3 regions of the Arthrobacter sp. Y3223166 genome follow, and region 2 is predicted to be linked to each of the others. Evidence: riboswitches for the same ligand, from Rfam matches in the RefSeq annotation. Region 2 holds a riboswitch; each other region holds the start of a gene.
What was found. A riboswitch is a leader RNA that binds a small molecule or an ion and turns the genes downstream of it on or off. The one in region 2 is predicted to bind S-adenosylmethionine.
Positions count from the first base shown of each region.

Region 1: another riboswitch for S-adenosylmethionine. It lies ahead of AC5RUH_RS01695 (LLM class flavin-dependent oxidoreductase); the one in region 2 lies ahead of AC5RUH_RS09710 (flavin reductase family protein).
Region 3: another riboswitch for S-adenosylmethionine. It lies ahead of AC5RUH_RS07950 (bifunctional o-acetylhomoserine/o-acetylserine sulfhydrylase); the one in region 2 lies ahead of AC5RUH_RS09710 (flavin reductase family protein).

Region 1 covers NZ_JBNHGE010000002.1:24,212-30,889, reverse strand. The annotation lists gene AC5RUH_RS01725 (LacI family DNA-binding transcriptional regulator) at 1-43, shown strand, start outside; gene AC5RUH_RS01720 (SDR family oxidoreductase) at 74-874, opposite strand; gene AC5RUH_RS01715 (putative quinol monooxygenase) at 931-1,251, opposite strand; gene AC5RUH_RS01710 (DUF1990 domain-containing protein) at 1,337-1,882, opposite strand; gene AC5RUH_RS01705 (MmcQ/YjbR family DNA-binding protein) at 1,886-2,290, opposite strand; gene AC5RUH_RS01700 (DUF1206 domain-containing protein) at 2,634-3,473, shown strand; gene AC5RUH_RS01695 (LLM class flavin-dependent oxidoreductase) at 3,552-4,973, opposite strand; SAM riboswitch class I at 5,062-5,151, opposite strand; gene AC5RUH_RS01690 (APC family permease) at 5,240-6,678, opposite strand, start outside.
Region 2 covers NZ_JBNHGE010000017.1:35,731-42,408, reverse strand. The annotation lists gene AC5RUH_RS09740 (diacylglycerol/lipid kinase family protein) at 1-766, shown strand, start outside; gene AC5RUH_RS09735 (amino acid ABC transporter substrate-binding protein) at 931-1,749, shown strand; gene AC5RUH_RS09730 (amino acid ABC transporter permease) at 1,793-2,452, shown strand; gene AC5RUH_RS09725 (amino acid ABC transporter ATP-binding protein) at 2,439-3,245, shown strand; gene AC5RUH_RS09720 (hypothetical protein) at 3,539-3,751, shown strand; gene AC5RUH_RS09715 (prephenate dehydratase) at 3,839-4,708, shown strand; SAM riboswitch class IV at 4,872-4,986, shown strand; gene AC5RUH_RS09710 (flavin reductase family protein) at 5,039-5,545, shown strand; gene AC5RUH_RS09705 (aldo/keto reductase) at 5,597-6,586, opposite strand.
Region 3 covers NZ_JBNHGE010000012.1:41,934-48,611, reverse strand. The annotation lists gene AC5RUH_RS07970 (M20 family metallo-hydrolase) at 1-734, shown strand, start outside; gene AC5RUH_RS07965 (CPBP family intramembrane glutamic endopeptidase) at 1,024-1,803, shown strand; gene AC5RUH_RS07960 (hypothetical protein) at 1,957-2,379, opposite strand; gene AC5RUH_RS07955 (VOC family protein) at 2,591-3,232, opposite strand; SAM riboswitch class IV at 3,460-3,574, shown strand; gene AC5RUH_RS07950 (bifunctional o-acetylhomoserine/o-acetylserine sulfhydrylase) at 3,642-4,967, shown strand; gene metX (homoserine O-acetyltransferase MetX) at 5,048-6,118, shown strand; gene AC5RUH_RS07940 (winged helix DNA-binding domain-containing protein) at 6,214-6,678, opposite strand, start outside.

The DNA.
Region 1 (6,678 bases), on a different contig from region 2:
GCTGATTGTGCGCGGCTCCACGGAGCGGATCGCCGCCAACTGACCAACGACGGCGCGGTCCGGGCCGTCGCGGCTACACCTTGCGCCAGTCGTGCCCGGTCACGGCCGCCCCGGCCTGCGGCCCCATCTGCAGCATGCCGCCGTCCACCACCCACGACGCCCCGGTGACGTAGCCGGCTTCGGCCGACGCGAGGAAGGCGATCACGGCTGCGACCTCGCGGGCGTCGCCGGGCCTTGCCAGCGGAATGCCCGGCCGGTCGATGCGGTGCGGGTCTTCGTCCTCGTTGCCGGTCATGGCGGTGGCGATCTCTCCCGGCGCGACGGAGTTGACCGTGATGCCGTGCCGGCCGAGCTCCAGCGCCATGTTCTTCACCAGGCCGCCGAGGCCGTGCTTCGCGGCGTCGTACGGGGCGGCCCCGATCATCGGCTGGTGCTCGTGCACGCTGGTCACGGCGATGATCCGGCCGCCGCGGCCGGCATCCGCCATCCGCCGGGCTGCCCGCTGCATGCACACGAACGCGCCGTCCAGGTCGGTGGCGACCACCCGGCGCCAGGTCTCGTAGTCCAACTCCAGGAACGGCTCCGAGGCGCCCGTGCCGGAGTTGTTGACGAACACGTCCAGTCCGCCGAGTTGCTCCGCGAGCGAATCGACCACGTCGCCGCAGCCGGGCAGGTCCGTGGTGTCCAAGTGGGCGACGGCGGCGCTGCGGCCGAGCGCGCGCACCTCCTGCGCGGTCTCTTCAGCCCCGCTTTCGTCCGAGTGCCAGGTGATCCCCACGTCCAGCCCTGCCCGGGCGAGCGCGACGGCGGTGGCCCGGCCGATGCCGGAGTCGGAACCGGTGACGATGGCGGTGCGCGGCGTGAAATTTTCCATGGGCCTATTGTGGCGAAGAACCGGCCGCTTGCCAGCCCCACCGGCCGCGCGGGCCGCTACGCGACGGTCATTTCGCCCATCAGGTCCCAGTCGTCGCCCTCGACCTGGCGGCTGATGATCCGCGGCGTTTCCTGCAGGTACTGCGGCTGCTCCTGCATGGCCTTCTTGAAGTGGTCGCTCTTCACATGCGCTTCGGCCGCGTCGTCCCGGAAGGCCTCGACCAGCACGTACTCATTGGGGTCCTCCACGCTGCGCGACCAGTCGAACCACAGGTTGCCCGGCTCGGCACGCGTCGCCTCGGTGAATTCGCGGACGAGTTCGGGGAAGTTATCGGCGTACTCGTCCTTGACCTTGAACTTGACCACAATGAAAATCACGAGGCATCAGCCTTTCTTCTGTTGGGGGTGTCTTTTCATCCTGTCATGTACCGCGCGGTCCGTCAGGTCAGGTGCGGCCAATCAGTTAGCGGCGGTGCCCGGCCTGCCCGCCGGCGAGCGCCTTGGCCGCGGCAATATAGCGCCGCGTGACCAGCCGCTGTGCGGCCTCCGCCACCGGTGCTCCTGCCCGGTAGAACCAGTTGGCATGCCGGCTGAACGCGAACACCTCGAAGACCACCCGCCCGCTCCCCTCCAGCACAGCCACAAAGCCTTCCTCCCCCGACTCCGGATGTCCAGGCAGGGTGCCGTAGCCGAAGCCCGTCCGGGTCGGCGTCCGTTCCGTCCACACCACGCGGCACGGGATGGCGAGCCGCAGCGGCCCGACGCCGAACCCGGACACCACCTCCGCGCCTTCGGCGGCCACCGGCCCCGTGGCATCGACCCGCAGCCCGGCCAGCCGATGCACTTCCCACCCCATCAGCCCCTCGGCCAGCCGGTGAAAAGCGTCTTCCCCCTCACCGACACCGACTCGCTCGTCGACGACCCGGTATCCCGGCGGCGAGGTGCGCTCCCGGCTCAACCCCACGCCGTCGTACGTCAGCGGAACCCCGCCCAGGTCCTCGGCCCTCACCGCTCAGCCCTGCAGCGCATCGTCGCCCCTGGCCAGGCCCATCCAGCCCAGCATCTCGCGGTCGCGGTGCGGCAGCGACGCCACCACCAGGTCGTAGGAGTCCTCGATCATGTCCCGCAGCATGTCGTCGGGCAGCCCGCCGTCGCAGCGCACGCCGTTCCAGTGCGTTTTGTTCATGTGATAGGCACCCGTGATCTCCGGATGCGCCGCGCGGAGCTGCTGCGCCAGCACCGGTTCGCACTTGAGGCTGATGCTCAGCCGCGGCGCCTGCAGGTCCGAGAGCGCGAACATCTTCGCCGCTCGGCCTGCCGCCCGGACCTTGAACACCGACGACTCGGGCCCAAACGGGAAGTCCTCGAACGCCCCGGGCAGGGACAGGCAGAATGCGCGCAGGGCGGTTGCGTCCATGGGCACGAGCCTACTGCTCCCGGCCCGCGCCGGTCACGGTTCTGCGCAGATCGACGTACCACCCGGCCTCCGTGCCTCGCCCCGCCCGTGCCTCGCCCCGCCCGAGCGTCGCCCGCGCCGCTCACGGTTCTGCGGAGATCGACGTGCCCACCCGGCCTCCGTGCCCCGCCCCACCCGAGCCTGGCCCGACGCCCCCTGGACCGCATCCCGCCCTAGTTCCGCCCGGTGCGCGGCGGCAACTTCGGTGGCAGGATGGTTTCACAGTTGTTTCACGGGGAACGACGGCGGGCTTCGGTGCCGCCGGCGGGTTTCGGAACGGGCGACGGCTCTGGAGAGGAGACCCATGTCAGACACCGGCAGGGAAGCGAAGCGGGCGGCCGGCAGGGCCAAGGACAAGACCGAGGTCGCCGCCAATTCCAAGGCGTTCGAGCGGGTGGCGCGGTTCGGTTACGTGGCCAGCGGCCTGCTGCACGTGCTGATCGGCGCGATCGCGCTCCGGCTCGCCTTCGGCGGAGGCGGCGAGGCGGACCAGACCGGGGCCGCCTCAAGCCTGGCGAAGACTCCGGGCGGGATGTTCCTGCTCTGGGCGGGCATGCTTGCCGCCGCCGCCCTGGCCTTGTGGCAGATCAGCGAGGCGGTGTTCGGCGGCCGCGGCCGGGAGGCAAAGAAGAGGTGGGGCTACCGGGCGAAGTCCGTGGGACTGGCCATCGCGTACACGGTGGTGGCGGTATCGTTCGGCAGCTTCGCGCTGGGTTCCGGCGCCGACAGCAGCCAGAGTTCCCAGGACGCCAGCACCAGGCTGATGCAGTGGCCGGGCGGTGCCGTTGTCCTGTTCCTGATTGGCGCCGTCATCATGGGCGCCGGCGTCTTTTACGTGTACAAGGGCCTGAAGAAGAAGTTCCTGGACGACCTCAAACGGCTCCCCAGGGGCAGCACCGGCACCGCCGTGACGTGGACCGGCGTCGTGGGTTATGCGGGCAAGGGGCTGGCACTGTTCGTGCTGGGGCTGCTGTTGGCGGTGGCCGCGGTGCAGCACGACCCGCAGGAGGTCAAGGGGTTGGACGGGGCGCTCAAGGCGCTGCGTGATCAGGCCTTCGGCCCGGCCGCACTCGCCGTCGTCGCCGTTGGCCTGATCTGTTACGGCCTCTACATGGGCGCCCGGGCGCGCTACGCGAAGATGTAGGCACCGGAGAACGACGGCGGTGCGCCTCCCCGTGGGCCAGGCGCACCGCCGTCGTTGTTTAGATGGTTCTGCCCGTGCCTAAGCTCGGTGGGCCAGCGCGTTCTGCAGGCGGAAGCCAGCGGCCCGGTGGTTCTCCGGCAGCTTGTCGCCGCGGCCGAAGAGCTTGTTGCGCAGGGTCCCCGGCGCGTACTCCGTGGGGTAGGCGCCCAGCTTCTGCAGTTCCGGCACGACGAATTCCACGATGTCCTCGAAGGTGCCCGGGGTGATCGCGTAGGCCAGGTTGAACCCGTCCACGTCGGTCTCGTCGACCCACTCCACGAGCTTGGCGGCTACCTCCGCGCCGGAGCCGACGGTGATCGGGCCGAAACCGCCGACGCCGACCCATTCGGCCAGCTGGCGGATGGTCCACGGCTTGCCGCTGTCGCCGGAGGCCTTCTGGAAGGTCTCCACGGAGGACTGGATGGCGTTGGACTTCACGTTTTCGCCAATCACGTCATCCGGGCCGTAGGTGGAGAGGTCCACGCCCATCCAGCCGGAGATCAGCGCCAGCGCCCCGTTGATGTCTGCGTAGGACTTGTAGTCCTCGAATTTGGCCTGCGCGGCGGCGGTGTCGGGCCCGGTCACCACGGTCTGCATCGCGTAGATGCGGACGTCGTAGCGGTCGCGTCCGGCCGCCTCCACGGCGTCGCGGATCTTCTTCACCGATGCGGCCAGCATCTCCTTGGTCGGGCAGGTCACGAACACCGCCTCGGCGTTCCCGGCGGCGAACTCGGTGCCGCGCTTGGAAGCCCCGGCCTGGAAGATGACCGGGGTGCGCTGCGGGCTCGGCTCGGTGATGGCGATGCCGGGAACCTTAAAGTACTTGCCCTCGTGCCGAATCTCGTGGACCTTCGCCGGGTCGGTGAAGACGCCGGTCTCCACGTCCTTGACCACCGCGTCGTCCTCCCACGAGCCCTCGAGCAGCTTGTAGATGACCTCGAGGTATTCGTCCGCGTGGTTGTAGCGCTCGTCGTGCTCCAGCTGGTCTTCCTGGCCCATGTTGCGCGCCGCCGAGGGCAGGTAACCGGTGACCACGTTCCAGCCGACCCGCCCGTTGGTCAGGTGGTCCAGCGTGGCCAGGCGGCGGGCGAACGGGTAGGGGTGCTCGTAGGCGGTGCCGGCGGTGACGCCGAAGCCGAGGTTTTCGGTCACCGCGGCCATCGCCGAGACCAGCATGAACGGATCGTTCACGGGGACCTGTGTGCCGGCGCGCAGCGTGGTCTCGTTGGAGGATCCGAAGACGTCGTAGGTGCCGAGCACGTCGGCGATGAACAGGCCGTCGAACAGGCCCTTTTCCAGCACCTTGGCCAGGTGGGTCCAGTAGCCGATGGTGTTGTAGGTGGGGGACTTGTCCTGCGGGTGGCGCCACAGTCCGGGCGACTGATGGCCCACGCAGTTCATGTCGAAGGCGTTGAAGCGAACTTGGCGCCGGGGGTTGGGCTGCGGGTTGTTTACGGTCATGTCAGGCTCCTTTTCTGATGAGAAGAGCCCGCGCCAGCCCTCCGTCGGGCATGCGGCTGCCAACGGAAGACCAACGAGAGATCGAGCTTCTCCATCGGTCCTGGCGGTAGCACCTTCCTCAGGGAGGGGGTTGCTGCGGCGTCAACAAGCCAGGTCTCTCGGCCGCTCTGGATGGGTACCCCTCCATTGGACACCCGGGGGCGTCCGGAGGGAAATGTTCCGCGTCACGCGGAGTAAGAATTACGACGCGTTACGCCGGGTATAAATCACGACGCCGGTGCGGAGCCGGCTTTGGTCTGCGGACGCTTCCATCCCGCCACCGCTCCGGCCCCCAGGCAGACAAGAATCAGGACGACGACGGCGATCGCCAGCGGCACACTGTTGCCGACCAGGGTGGGCAGGTTCTGCAGGATCAGGCCCAGGATGGCCAGCAGCCCGAGGAGTCCGAGAGCCGGGGCGACCGAGCGCTTCCAGTCGCGGGCCGGTGCGCCCTGCCGGCGGAAGAAAACCAGCACCGCGATGCTGGTGACCGTCATCAGCACCACCACGCCCAGGGAGGCGAAACCGGCAAACCAGGTGTAGAACTGCACGATGGGGTCCCAGCCGGCCACCACCGCGGCCAGCAGGAACAGGGCCACCACTCCGGTCGAAGCGGCCGAGGCCAGATGTGGCGAGTGGTGCCGGGTGTGCGTGCCGGCCAGCTTGGCGGGGAAAATGCCTTGTCCGGCGATCTGGAAGAAATAGCGTGAGCTGATGTTGTGCAGGGACAGGATGCAGGCGAACAGGCTGCTGGCCAGCAGTACCTGGATGACGTGGCTGCCCGCGGTTCCGAGGTAGAGCGCGGTAGTCTCCGAGAGCAAGGTGCCGGGCGCGTCCGTGGCCTTTTGGACGATGCCCTCGTCGCCCCACACGCTGATCAGCAGCCAGCTGGAGAGCGCGTAGAAGCCGCCCACCACGATGAGGGCTACATAGGTGGCGCGCGGGATCGTCTTGTCCGGGTCCCGTGCCTCGTCGCGAAACACGGCGGTGGCCTCGAAGCCAATGAAACTCAGGATGGCGAACAACAGCGCGATGCCGGGCGCCCCGGACAGCACGGTCGACGGAGTGACGAACCCGGTGGACAGGCCCTCTCGACCGCCGCCGCCAAAAATTACGGCAGCGTCCAAAACCAGCACGATCAGCACCTCGGCGACCAGCAGTACCCCCAGCACCTTGCCGGAGAGCTCGATGTTGCGGTGGCCCAGCCAGGCGACGGCGGCCAGGGCGGCAGCGGCCCATGCCCACCATGGCAGTGCCGGCCCGCCGTAGGCGCGCACCACTTCGTCGACGGCCGGCGCCAGCAGGCCGTAGACGCCGGCTTCCAGCGCGAGGTAGGAGAGCAGGGCCACGAAGGCCGCCCCCAGGCCCGCCCTGCGGCCGAGGCCTTTGCCGACGTAGCTGAAGAACGCGCCGGCCGTTGGCACGTGCGGTGTCATGGTGGTGAAGCCGACGGCAAACAACAGCAGGATGGCCATGGCCAGCAGGTAGATGAAGGGAAGGCCGGCGCCGTTGCCGCTGACGATGGCCAGCGGGACGGTTCCGCCGATGACGCCCAGTGGCGACGCGGCGGCCAGCACGATGAGCACGATGCTGGCGACGCCCAGCCGGCCGGAGAGCCGTGGAGCACCGGCATTGGCGGCCGCGGCGGTCTCGGGTGCGGCGAGGG
Region 2 (6,678 bases):
CGGCCAGGCGCACCAGGCGCTGGAAGCGGGCGTCGATCTGGTCATCGCCGCCGGCGGTGACGGAACGGTGCGGCGGGTGGCCGGCCGGCTGGCGGCGACCGACATGCCGCTGGGCGTGATCCCGCTGGGCACCGGCAACCTGCTGGCCCGCAACCTGGACCTGCCGGTTGACGACCCGGAGACCGCTGCCGGCATCGCGTTGGCCGGCCGGGACCGGCGGATCGACGTGGTCCGGGCCACCGTGGACAGGTCGGGCGGTGACTCCGTGTTTTTGGTCATGGCCGGCCTCGGCTTCGACGCCGCCGTGATTGGCGGCACCGACGACGGCCTCAAGGACCGTATCGGGTGGCTGGCGTACGTGGAAGCCGGCCTGCGCAACCTTCCGGGCAAGCCGGTCCGCGCCACGGTCACCATAGACGGCGGCAAGCCCATGACCGTGCGGATGCGCAGCGTAATGGGCGGGAACTGCGGCAAGATCCAGGGCGGATTCGAGATGTTCCCCGGTGCGCAGCTCGACGACGGCCTGCTGGACGTCATGACCATCTCCCCGCGTGGGCGGCTGGGCTGGCTCGGCGTGCTGGCCGGGCTCGCCAAACGCGGCCGGAGCGTGGATCCTTCGGTTGACTACTACCAGGGCAAGCACGTGGAGATCCACGCCGGCCGGCCCCAGGAGATGCAGCTGGACGGCGACCATATTGGCATGGGGTCCCGTTTGATGATGCGCGTCGATCCGGGCGCACTCGTGGTGCGGGTGGCACCCGAATAGAACAATAACGACGCCGGTGCGCGCCGCCGGGAGTGCGGCTGCTCACATTGCCGACACAGTTCGGAACATATCTTGAGGTACCCGTTGTTGCACGTGGTAGCTTCAGCGTTTGCCGGCCACCCGCCGGTTGGCTCGTCGTCCCACATCACAAGGGGTTTTCCACCATGATTCGTCGTCGTTTGTCCGTCCTCGGTGCCGCCGCAGCCGCCGCCCTGGTGCTGGCCGGCTGCAGCACGTCCTCGCCGTCGGGGTCGGAGCCGGCGACCTCCTCCGCCGCGACCACGCTGCAGGAGATCCAGGACGCAGGCGTGATCACCGTGGGGACCGAGGGGACCTACCGCCCGTTCTCCTTCCACGAGAACGGCACCGGCGACCTGACCGGTTACGACGTCGAGGTCGTCACCGCGGTGGCGGACAAGCTCGGCGTCGACGTGCGGTTTGAAGAGACCCAGTGGGACGCCATCTTCGCGGGGCTGGAGGCGGGCCGCTTCGACGTCATCGCCAACCAGGTTTCGATCAACGAAGACCGGCTGGCCAAGTACGACTTCTCGGACCCGTACACGGTCAGCACCGGCGTCGTCGTCGTGAAGTCGGACAACAACGACATTTCCTCCCTGGCGGATCTGGAGGGCAAAACGTCCGCCCAGTCGCTGACCAGCAACTTCTACAAACTGGCCAAGGGCGCCGGAGCCAATGTCGAGGCCGTGGAGGGCTGGGCGCAGGCGGTTTCGCTGCTGGAGCAGGGCCGGGTGGACGCCACGGTCAACGACAAGCTGACCTACCTGGACTACCAGGCCACCAACGACAACAAAGACATCAAGGTAGCCGCCGAAACGGACGAAGAAACGCAGAGCGCCTTCGCCTTCCAGAAGGGCAGCGACGAGCTGGTCGAGGCCTTCAACACGGCGCTGGAGGAGCTGCGCGCCGACGGCACGCTGGCAAAGATCTCCGAGAAGTACTTCGGCGCGGACGTCAGCAAGTAAATCCGGCCGCTTCAAAGGGAGACGCTAACGTAACCGTATGGACATCGACTGGGAGCTCGTCGGCAGTTCGCTCTGGCCTATAGTCCAGGGCGGGCTGACCGGCACCATCCCCCTCTCGCTGGCCAGCTTCGCCATCGGCCTGCTGCTGGCGCTCGTCGTGGCCCTGATGCGCTTGAGCCGCAACCGGATCCTGGCCGGCATCGCGCGCGCCTACGTGTCGGTGATCCGCGGCACCCCGCTGCTCGTCCAGCTGTTCGTGATCTTCTACGGCCTGCCGTCGATCGGCGTGGTGCTTGAACCGTGGCCGAGCGCCATCATCGCGTTCTCCCTGAACGTGGGCGGCTATGCGGCCGAAATCATCCGCGCCGCGATTCTGTCCGTCCCCAAGGGCCAGTGGGAAGCCGGCCACACCATCGGCATGGCCGGCACCACCACCCTGCGCCGCATCATCCTGCCGCAGGCAGCGCGGGTGTCGGTGCCGCCGCTGTCCAATACCTTCATCTCGCTGGTCAAGGACACCTCCCTCGCTTCCCTGATCCTGGTCACCGAGGCGTTCCGGGCCGCCCAGGAAATCGCGGCGTTCAGCCAGGAGTTCATGCTGCTCTACATTGAGGCCGCGGCGGTCTACTGGGTGTTCTGCCTGGTGCTCTCCGCCGGGCAGTCCCGACTGGAGAAGAGGCTGGACCGCTATGTCGCCCACTGACGTCCCCTCCGCCGCCGCTTCGCAGCCCGGCTCCGCCGCAGGGCCGGTGCTCTCCGTAGAGGGGCTGCGCAAGTCCTTCGGCAGCAACCAGGTGCTCAAGTCCATCGACCTCTCCGTCCAGACGGGCGGGGTACTGGCCCTGATCGGACCCTCCGGGTCGGGCAAAACCACCGTGCTGCGCTGCCTGAACGGCTTGGAAATCCCCGACGGCGGGCGGGTCGCCTTTTCGGGCGGGCCGGCCGTGGATTTCGGTTCGCCGGTGAACCGAAAACAGATCGCCGCCCTGCGCGACCGCAGCGCCATGGTGTTCCAGCACTACAACCTGTTCCCGCACATGACCGTGCTGCAGAACATCATCGAGGGCCCGGTCCAGGTGCAGAAGCGGTCCAAGGCCGAAGCGGTGCGCGAGGCCAGGTCGCTGCTGGACCGTGTCGGGCTCTCCGGCAAGGAAGACCAGTACCCGCATCAGCTCTCCGGCGGACAGCAGCAGCGGGTCGGCATTGTCCGGGCGCTGGCGCTCAAACCCTCGCTGCTGCTGTTCGACGAGCCCACGTCCGCACTGGATCCTGAACTGGTGGGCGACGTGCTGCACGTGATCAAGGAACTGGCTGACGAGGGCTGGACCATGGCCCTGGTCACCCACGAGCTGGCCTTCGCCCGTGAAGTGGCCAGCGAAGTGGTGTTCATGGACGGCGGCGTGGTGGTGGAACGCGGACACCCCGAACAGGTGCTGCGCGAACCGCGGGAGGAGCGCACCCGGCAGTTCGTCCACCGGCTGCTCAACCCGTTCTAGGACCGGGTTCACTTCCGGCTGGCCCGCCCTCCCCCGACCGCTTCCAGCATCCGCGGCGGTCCCGCGTGACCGGTTTCCAACACGCGCGGCGGTCCCGCCTGACCTGCTTCCAGCACCACGCCGCCGCGCCGGGTGTGGCGCACGCCACGCCGGTGCGAAATTCATCTGATGTCATCTGGGATGGCAGAATGTAAAGTTCCATGCACCGTTCCGCATGGCAGGCTCGTTCCGGCCGGAAGCTTCCATCCCGCGTTTCTCCTGCGCGGAAACCTCCGGCCACGAAAGGCAGAACCATGGCCACTTCCCTGGCTACCAAGTCGTTGACCGCACAGACGGCTTCCGAAGCACACGATCTCCTGAATGCTGCGGTCGAAGAGTTGCAAAAGCTCGCCGCCATCGACGGCGATTGCGGCATCCTGGTCACTCGCACCGGCCCCGGGCAGTTTACGGTGGAGCTGAGCGACGACGTGCCCTACGGCATCACCCAGGAATCGCATCTGTACTAAGCGGTTGGCGGGCCGGTCCCGGTTATATGACGCCGCCCGGTTGCCCGGAATGAAGCGCCGGCCCGCCCCGGTGGGATAATTTCGCCCATGGCTCCAGCGATTGCGTACCAAGGTGAACCCGGCTCGAACTCCCACATGGCTTGCCTGGAAGTGCGCCCCGGTTGGGAAGCGGTGCCGTGTGCCAGCTTCGAGGATGCGTTCGCTGCCGTCACCGGCGGCGAGGCGGAACTGGCCATGATCCCCATCGACAACTCGATCGCCGGCCGGGTGGCGGACATCCACGCCCTGCTGCCGAAGACCACCCTGCAGATCGTGGAGGAATTCTTCCTGCCCATCCGTTTCAGCCTGCTGGGCGTACGCGGGGCCACCGTGGAGCAGGCCCGGGAGGTGCACAGCCACATCCATGCTTTGGGCCAGTGCCGCAAGCTGATCCGCAGGCTCGGGCTCACTCCGGTCATCGCAGGCGACACCGCCGGTTCGGCCCGGGAGGTGGCCGAATGGAACGACCCGACCAAGGTCTCCCTGGCGCCGCCGATGGCCGCCGAACTCTACGGTCTGGAGGTTTTCGCGGAAAAGGTCGAAGACGATCCGACGAACACCACACGGTTCGTGGTGCTGGCCGACCGCCGGCCGGTCCCGTCCCGCGAGGAACTTCCCGGTCCGGCCGTAACCAGCTTCGTGTTCCGCGTGCGGAACGTGCCGTCCGCGCTGTACAAGGCGCTGGGCGGTTTCGCCACCAACGGCATCAACATGACCCGGTTGGAGAGCTACATGGTGGGCGGCGAGTTTGCCGCCACCATGTTCATGGTGGACGTCGAAGGCCACCCGGACGATCCGGCCATGGTCCACGCCTTCGAGGAACTGGACTTCTTCACCACCGAAATCCGCATCCTGGGCGTCTACCCGGCGCATCCGTTCCGGCAGCGGACCGTGCGCCCGGGCGCCGCCGCGCAGTAGCCGTGGGACCAGCAGTCGGACAGTAGCCTTCGGGGCAGCAGCCGTCGCACGGCCGCCCGTCGGGGCAGCAGACACCTCGCGGCGCCCGGAAGTAAAACGCTGCATTTGACGAACTGTTACCGGCGTTTGACCCAGGCCCTTCCCCGCTCTTAGCGTGGAGACGAATCAAGAGCGCCAACTTCACAGCCCTGGCTGGTTGGCCGGCAACCCTCTACCGTAGCGGGGTGCTCCAGGTGATGATTCGGCCCGCCGGGTATGTCGGCAGGCAAGTACGCGTATCCACCCGCAGCAGCTCGGCCGCAGCGGATGCGCCCAAGCCCCAAGGACGCCATGTCGCTACACCATGACCTGACCCCCCACACGTTGCGCTCCGCCTTCGGCCGCTTCCCCTCGGGCATCGCGGCGCTGTGCGCGACCGTCGCCGGCGAGCCGCAGGGCATCGTCGCCTCCTCGTTCACCGTGGGCGTCTCCCTCGAGCCGCCGCTGGTGATGTTCGCCGTGCAAAACACCTCACGGACCTGGCCGCTGGTCCGCCGGGCCAACCGGATCGGCGTCTCGGTGCTCGGCACCGGACACGACGGCGTCTGCCGCCAGATCGCGTCCAGGAACGGTGACCGCTTTGCCGGCCTGAGCCTGCACGGCACGGACGACGGCGCGCTTTTCCTCAACGACGCGGCGCTCTGGCTGGACTGCTCGGTGCACCAGGAGGTCCCGGCCGGGGACCACCACGTCGTGCTGCTGCAGGTGCACGGACTGTCCACGCACGACGGCACCCACGAGCCCCTGGTCTTCCACGATTCCGCGTTCCGCCGGTTGGAACAGCCGGCCTTCGTCTAGGACCCACGGTCCCGGCCCCCGCCGGCAGCCGGCGGGGCCGGGCGGGGGCAGCTAAGGCAGCGGCCTGCCTCGGGCCGCCACCCACAGGGAGTACCACTCCTCGCGGGTCATCGATGCTCCAACCGCTTCCGCCTCGGCACAGGCCCGGATCCGGTCCGGGCTGCTGGTACCGACGACCGGCCGGATGCCTGCCGGATGCCGCAGCAGCCAGCCCAGCACCACGGCCTCGGGCGGGCACCCCTTGTCCCGGGCAAGTTCCGTGACCAGGGCTGCCGCTGCATGATCCGCCGGGGGTGAGGCATCCGCGGGCGCGGAAGCATCCGGTGTCGCGGCCTCCGCTGCCGCACGCCCGCTGTACCGGCCCTTGGCCAGCGCGCCCCAGGCCTGCAGCTCCACCCCGTGGGCGGCGCAGTATTCCAAGGTGCCGTGCGGGAAGCTGATCCCCGGTCCCTCCGGGTGGTTCACCAGCACCCCCGACTCCAGCCAGTCGCGTCGGTACAGGCTCATTTCCAGCTGGTTCACCGCCAGCGGTTCATCCAGCGCCGACTGCAGCCAGCGCATCTGTTCGCCGGACATGTTCGAGACACCAAGGCGGCGTACCTTCCCGGCCATCCGAAGCTCGTTGAACGCCGCGGCGATCTCCTCGGCCGGCGTCAGCGGATCGGGCCGGTGGATCAGCAGCGTATCCAGGTGATCGGTGTGCAGCCGGCGCAGGCTTTCGTCGGTGCGGGCCAGGATGGCTTCCCGCGAGGAGTCGTAGTGCCCGACCATGCCGGGGACCGGCAGCCGGATGCCGCATTTGCCCTGCAGCCGGATCGAGTCGCGCAGCTCGGGACTTTCCGCCAGCACCCGCCCGAACGCGGCCTCGGCCTTGCCGTGGGCGTAGATGTCGGCGTGGTCGAAGGTCGTGATCCCGGCCTCCAGCGCCGCCGCCACGGCCGCGTGCGCGGCCGCCACATCGGCCGCTTCCAGCGGCCCGCTCCCCCAGCCCCCACCCAACCCCATGCAGCCGAAAATGAGGCGCGAGCCGGCGTCGTTCATTGATAGTTCCCCCTTCGCTGGGCAGGTTTCCAGCGTACGACGGCGGTGCCCGGGGGAGGCATCGGCGCCGGCCCCGGGTGATGCAGACACCG
Region 3 (6,678 bases), on a different contig from region 2:
TTGCACGCTCGTGGGCGCAAAACGAACTGCACGGGTACCTCGAACTGCATGTGGAGCAAGGCCCGATCCTTGAGCAGAAGGGAATCGATGTAGGAATTGTTACCTCAATCGTTGGCGTGCACACGCTGCTCGCCACCTTTCTCGGCAGATCGGATCATGCCGGCACTCGTAACATGGATGACCGGCGGGATGCATTGGTCGCTGCAGCCAAGGCCGTCCTGGCCGTCGAACGGGAGGCCTGCGAAGCACCTGTCCACGCGGTCGCGACCAGCGGCAACCTGCTTGTTGAAGCAGGTTCTGGAAACGTGATTCCGGGTCGAACAACGCTGATGGCAGAATTCCGCAGCGACAACCAAATCTGGCTCTCTGGTGTGCGGAGAAGGGTAGCCGATGAAATCCTTCGGCAAAGCGCCGAAAGCGGAGTAGAAGCACTCCTCGACTGGGCGGCGGAAACTCCTGTCGTGCCGACGAACGCATCAGTACAAAACGTGACGGCATCAGCACTCGATGACCTCGGGCTCCCCTGGATGCCCATGCCCAGTGGCGCCGGTCACGACGCTGCGCACCTGGCAGCCCGCTGCCCTGCTGGAATGATCTTCATCCCGTCTCACAACGGCCGAAGCCATTGCCCGGAAGAGTGGACAGACGCCGAGCACATCAGTACAGGAGTGCATGTGCTGGCAGCCAGCCTTCTAAAAATGGATCGGACGGAAACCTTGCAACCTGATTACTAGCCACGCGATTCCTGGCGGTCATTACGCTACTTGCCCTTTGCCGGTTTCTATCAAACCCCCGTTTTGGGTGGTGAGATCGATCACCGTGACTCGCTGCTGTCCGACGACGAGCGCGAGGCCGGAGACACCATGATGATCTGCGTGTCGCGATGCAAGGGCCGGCGCCTGCTGCTGGACTTGTAGCAGCCAAGCGTTCCCGGCGCCGACGCGGGCCACGGGAGCAGCCGCGCACGGAACGGAAGCGTCCCAGGCCGACGACTCCCGCGGTTCTGTTGGCAAGATGGAGGCTATGGACAAGCAGAAGGTCGCCGCCGAGGGCACGCGGCGCACGGTCAGGTACTACCGGGCAGAGGTATTGATCGTCCTGGGACTCTCGCTCGGGCAGTCGGCGGTCTACGCCGTGGTGAACCTGCTGGAAAAAATAACCCGCGCTCCGCTGGCCTCGCAGACGACCACGCTGAACCCGGTGCTGAACGAGCGGGAACTCTTCGATTTCGTGTACCAAATGCTCGGCATCGTCTTTGCGCTTGTGCCGGTGGCCCTGGTGCTGTTCTTGATGACCGTTCCCGGCCGGTCGGCCTTCCGCGCGATCGGGTTCACGTTTTCCCGGCCGCGGCTGGACTTCGGCCTGGGCTTTTTGCTCGCGCTGGTGATCGGTGTCGGGACGCTGGGCGTTTATGCCGCAGGCCGGGCCCTGGGTATCACCACCGCCATTGTCCCGGCGGCCCTGGACGAATACTGGTGGACGGTTCCGGTGTTGGTCCTGTCCGCGCTGCGGCATGCGGTCCTCGAAGAGGTGGTCATGGTGGGCTACCTCTTCAACCGCTTCGCGAGGTTCGGCTGGGGCATCTGGTCCGCGATCTTCGTCAGCGCCGCCCTGCGCGGGACCTATCACCTCTACCAGGGCATCGGGCCGGGCATCGGGAACTTCCTCATGGGCCTGATCTTCGGCTACGCCTATACGAAGGTGAAGCGGGTGATGCCGCTGGTGGTGGCGCACGCCCTGCTGGATATTGCCGGCTTCGTCGGTTACACGCTGCTGGGGCCGGCCATCGGCATCGGCTCGTAGCGGGCACAAAAGAGTTGCCGGCCATCGGCACGTAGCCGGCCATCATTGGAGCTTTGCCTGGGGCGCGTGCTCCTGCTGTTTCCCAGAGCCGCAGCCCAAACCGGAGCAACGGCCCGCCCCCAAGTCAGGAGTGGTGCTGGGGAGAATTGACCGCTACGTGCCCGTCCACGAGTTGTTCCACCTGTCCTGGGGAAGGCCCGCCATGGAAAGGGACCGGACGATACCCAGTGGTGTGTCGGTACCTGTGGGCTGGAGCGCGTCCCACATCCAGCGAACCATTCCCGCCCCCGTCGCCCGAATGCGGTCCTCCCGCCTCTTTTCCGCCTCCACTACGGCGGCGGGACTACGGCTCCGAAGGTACTCGTTTCGGGAGTATTTTCCTGCACCATCGAATTCGCCGGCAAGACGAAATTGTTCCCAGTAGAAGTCGACGATGCCGACACGAACTCCCTGCGGATCGAAGACAGGGTACTGCAGTAACGGCTCCGGGAAGTGGTTCAGGTACATCAGAGCCCGGGAGTAGGATTCGCCCGGCGACTGCGAGGCGGGATTGGCGAAGGCGAAAACCCGTTTCACGCGGTTTGACTTTCCCGGTGGCAAAGAACCGGCCGGCCAGAGCAAGAATCCGGGTGGCCTGCAGGGCGGGAAAGCCGAGGTAGCGGTCCACGCGAAGCGCATGCCCAGCAGGACGATCTGGAGGGCTTGTGCACTCAAAAGCTCCGTTTCGGGCGTCTGCTCCTTCTATAACGCGGAGCGGACGCCCGAAACGGAGCGATGCCGGGAGAACTCAGAGTTCGACGATCCCGTTGGCGGTTTCGAAGCGGACGGACAGGATGCCCGGCGTACCGTTCGGTGCCGTCCAGGCGACCTTGACGTCGTCCAGCAGGCCGTCAACAGGCGTGCCCAGCCAGTCCGCCACCCGCTCGGAAGAGCCGGCGATGGTCAGGCCGATCAGCTTGACCGTGGCGGGGCGGGCGTTGGACGGGTGCAGCGGTTCGGTGCCGTCGTCCCAGCGCAACATGTAGGGCACCTGCGGGTCGGCGATGAGGCCCTTAATCCCGATCTGCTGCCAGCTCAGTTCCTGCCCATCCGGGAACTTGCGGTTGCCGGGAACCGCGTGGCGGCCCAGCCGTTCTTCGAACGGGGTCAGGTCGTCGACCGCCACGCACCAGCCCATCCAGCCGCCGCCGGCTTCCGACCGCGCCCGCACGGCCTGGCCAAAGGGGGCCTTGTCGGATGCGGGGTGGTCGAGCACCTCCACGACCTCCAGGTAATGGTGGTCCGTGAGGGGGAAGATCATATTGCGGGTGCCGAAGCGAGGGTGAACCCCGCCCTTGACGGCGTCGATGCCCAGGGCTTTGGAGATCCGCTCTGAGGTGGCAGCCAGACCGTCGGGTTCAGCAGCATAAGAAACATGGTCGAAGCGCATGGCATTATCTTGGCACTTTGTGAACCCGCTCTCGACTTAGGGTGACCTAAGTCACTGAACTTGCGGCTCCTGCGGAACGCGGCTTTCCCGGGCAGCAATTCCGCCTCGCTGGCACGCGCCGGCAACGGTGACAAGCGGACGGTCGGACAGGCGGTCCGGAGACCGGTGCCCAGTCATAAGGTGTCATATTGTTGCGGCCGCCGGCTTGTCTGCGGAGACTGGAGGCAGGTCATGAGTGCCAGCGCAAAACCCCGGTTTGCTGGCCGGCAACCCTCCAACCGCGGTGGGGTGCCCCGGGTGAAGACCAGGCAGCCGCCATAAGGCGGTGCGCAAGCGCGGGTCACACCCGGGACAGACATGCCGGCACGGCCGGATCCCGGATGGCCCCTTCCAGTGAAGGAGTTGCACCATGTCCAACGTCGATTGGTCCTTTGAAACCCGTCAGATTCACGCAGGGCAGGAGCCGGACGCCGCCACGGGCGCCCGCGCACTGCCGATCTACCAGACCACGTCATTCGTGTTCCCCAGCGCGCAGAGCGCGGCCGACCGGTTCGCCCTGTCTGAACTGGCACCTATCTACACCAGGATCGGCAACCCCACCCAGGAAGCGGTCGAGACCCGGATCGCCAACCTGGAGGGCGGCGTCGGCGCCCTGCTGCTTGCTTCGGGCCAGGCCGCGTCGACGTTCTCCATCCTCAACCTGGCCGAGGCCGGCGACCACATCGTGGCCAGCCCCAGCCTGTACGGCGGCACCTACAACCTGCTGCGCACCACGCTGCCCAAGTTCGGCATCGAGGTCACCTTCGTCGAGGATCCGGACAACCTGCAGCAGTGGCGCGATGCCGTCAAGCCGAACACCAAGGCGTTCTTCGGCGAGGTCGTCTCCAACCCGCGCCAGGACGTGCTGGACCTGGAGTCGGTCAGCGCCATCGCCCACGAAAACGGCGTGCCGCTGATCGTTGACAACACCTTGTCCACCCCGTACCTGATCCGTCCGATCGAGTGGGGGGCCGACATCGTGCTCCACTCGGCCACCAAGTACCTCGGCGGCCACGGGACGGCGATCGGCGGCGTGATCGTCGACGCCGGCACGTTCGATTTCGCCGCCGACCCCGAAAAGTTCCCGGGATTCAACACGCCGGACGACACGTACAACGGGCTGGTCTTCGCCCGCGACCTCGGCGTCAGCGGCGCTCTGGGCGCCAACCTGGCCTACATCCTCAAGGCCCGGGTGCAGTTGCTGCGCGACCTGGGGTCCGCCATCTCGCCGTTCAATGCATTCCTGATCGCCCAGGGGCTGGAGACGCTGAGCCTGCGCGTGGAGCGCCATGTGGCCAACGCGCAGAGGGTGGCGGAATTCCTGGAAGAGCACGACGACGTTGCCTCGGTCGCGTACCTCGGCCTGCCCTCCAGCCCCTGGTATGAGCGCGGCCGCAAGTACGGCCCGAAGGGGACCGGCGCCATCGTCGCGTTCCAAATCAAGGGCGGCATCGAGGCCGGGAAGCGCTTTGTGGACGGCCTTGAACTGCACTCCCACGTGGCCAACCTGGGCGATGTGCGCTCGCTGGTGATCCACCCGGCGTCGACCACCCATGCCCAGCTCTCGGCCGCGGAACGGGTCGCGGCCGGGGTGACCGACGGTCTGGTCCGGCTGTCGGTGGGCATCGAGAACGTCAACGACATCATCGCCGACCTGGAGGCTGGTTTCCGTGCCGCCAAGGGTGCGGACGACTAGGCAAGCAGGTAGAGCGCAGCGTGACGATAGTGCAACCGCAGGAACTGGTGGAACAGGCGACCGACGGCATCCTGCGCCGGATGCCGGTTGGTGCGCTGGAGCTGGAAGCCGGCGGCTATCTGCCCGAGGTGGTCCTCGCCTTTGAAACCTGGGGCACCCTGAATGCGGACGCGTCCAACGCCGTCCTGATCCAGCACGCCCTGACCGGCAGCACGCATGTCGCACGCGGCTACTCGGACGAGGACGGCTGGTGGGACGACCTGGTAGGCCCCGGTGCCACGATCGACACGGAGCGCTATTTCGTCGTGGCCGCCAACATGATTGGCGGCTGCTACGGCTCCACCGGTCCCTCGTCGCCGGCTCCGGACGGGACGCCGTGGGGTTCACGCTTCCCGTTCGTCACGATCCGCGATTCGGTCCGGGCCGAGGCGCGGCTGGCCGACGCGCTGGGGATCCGGCGCTGGCACACGGTGCTCGGCGGGTCGATGGGTGGCGCCCGCGCGCTTGAATGGGCTGCCACGTTCCCGGAGCGGACGGCCCGGTGCGCCGTCCTGGCGTGCGGCGCCGCGAGCACCGCCGAACAGATTGCCTTCGCGCAGGCGCAGGTCGCGGCCATCCGGCTGGACCCGCACTTCTCCGGCGGCGACTATTACGGGGGCCCCGCTCCCGAGGCGGGACTGGGTATCGCCCGGCGGATCGCGCACATCAACTACCGCTCGGAGCCGGAGCTGGAGTACAGGTTCGGCCGTAAGCCGCAGGCGGAGGAGCAGCCGTACGGCGGCATCACGCCGTCCGCCCGTGGCCGCTATGCCGTGGAAAGCTACCTCGACTACCAGGCGGACAAGCTCGTCGCGCGCTTCGACGCCAACAGCTACATCCTGCTCACCGAGGCCCTCATCAGCCACGACGTTGCCCGGGGCCGGGGCTCGCTGGAGCAGTCGCTCGGCGGCCTCACCGACACGCAGTTCTTCGTCGCCGCGGTGGATTCCGATCGCCTGTACTTCCCCGAACAGTCGCGGCAGCTGGCCGAGGCGTTGCCCGGGGCGGTCAAGGTCCACACCATCGAGACGCCGCTGGGCCACGACGGTTTCCTCACCGACATCCACCAGCTGCACGAGGCCCTCACCGAGGCGTTCTTCGCGCCCGCCTGACTTTTCCGCCCGCGTGACAGCGGCCTCGGTACGACGTCGGTGCCCGCCGTCCGCGCCCATTCCCACCGCTGCGCCCGATCAGGGGGAGCGGAGCGTCAGGTCAGTTCGAGCGATACCGGCCGCCGCAGGAAGGCCGCGTACCGTTCCACCGCCTCGTCCACGGCCTGCCGCTCCGGCTCGGTCAAGACCCGCAGCGGCTTGAGCCGCAGCTCGGCGGAGCCGGGCCCTAGGACGTGTCTCCAGTTGCCGGCCATCCGTCCGTCCAACAGCAGCACGTGGATCGGCACGTCGCCGCCCGGCGCCGCCGGCGCGCTGCCGCCCAGATAGCCGCGGGTCTTGGTGTAACCCATGACGTATTCGTCGTAACACTGAATCAGGTCCGCCCGCGGGTGTCCGTCGCCCGCCGCCGCAGCGGCGCCGCCGATCGTCCCGGCGGCGGGGGAGTACCAGAGCTGTTGCCCCTCGGTTTCGAACACTTCCAGTCCGTCTCGGCCCCCGGCTTCGAGGCCGCGCTTGAGGTCCGCCTGAGGCAGTTTGGACCAGTCGGAACAGTCCTTCAA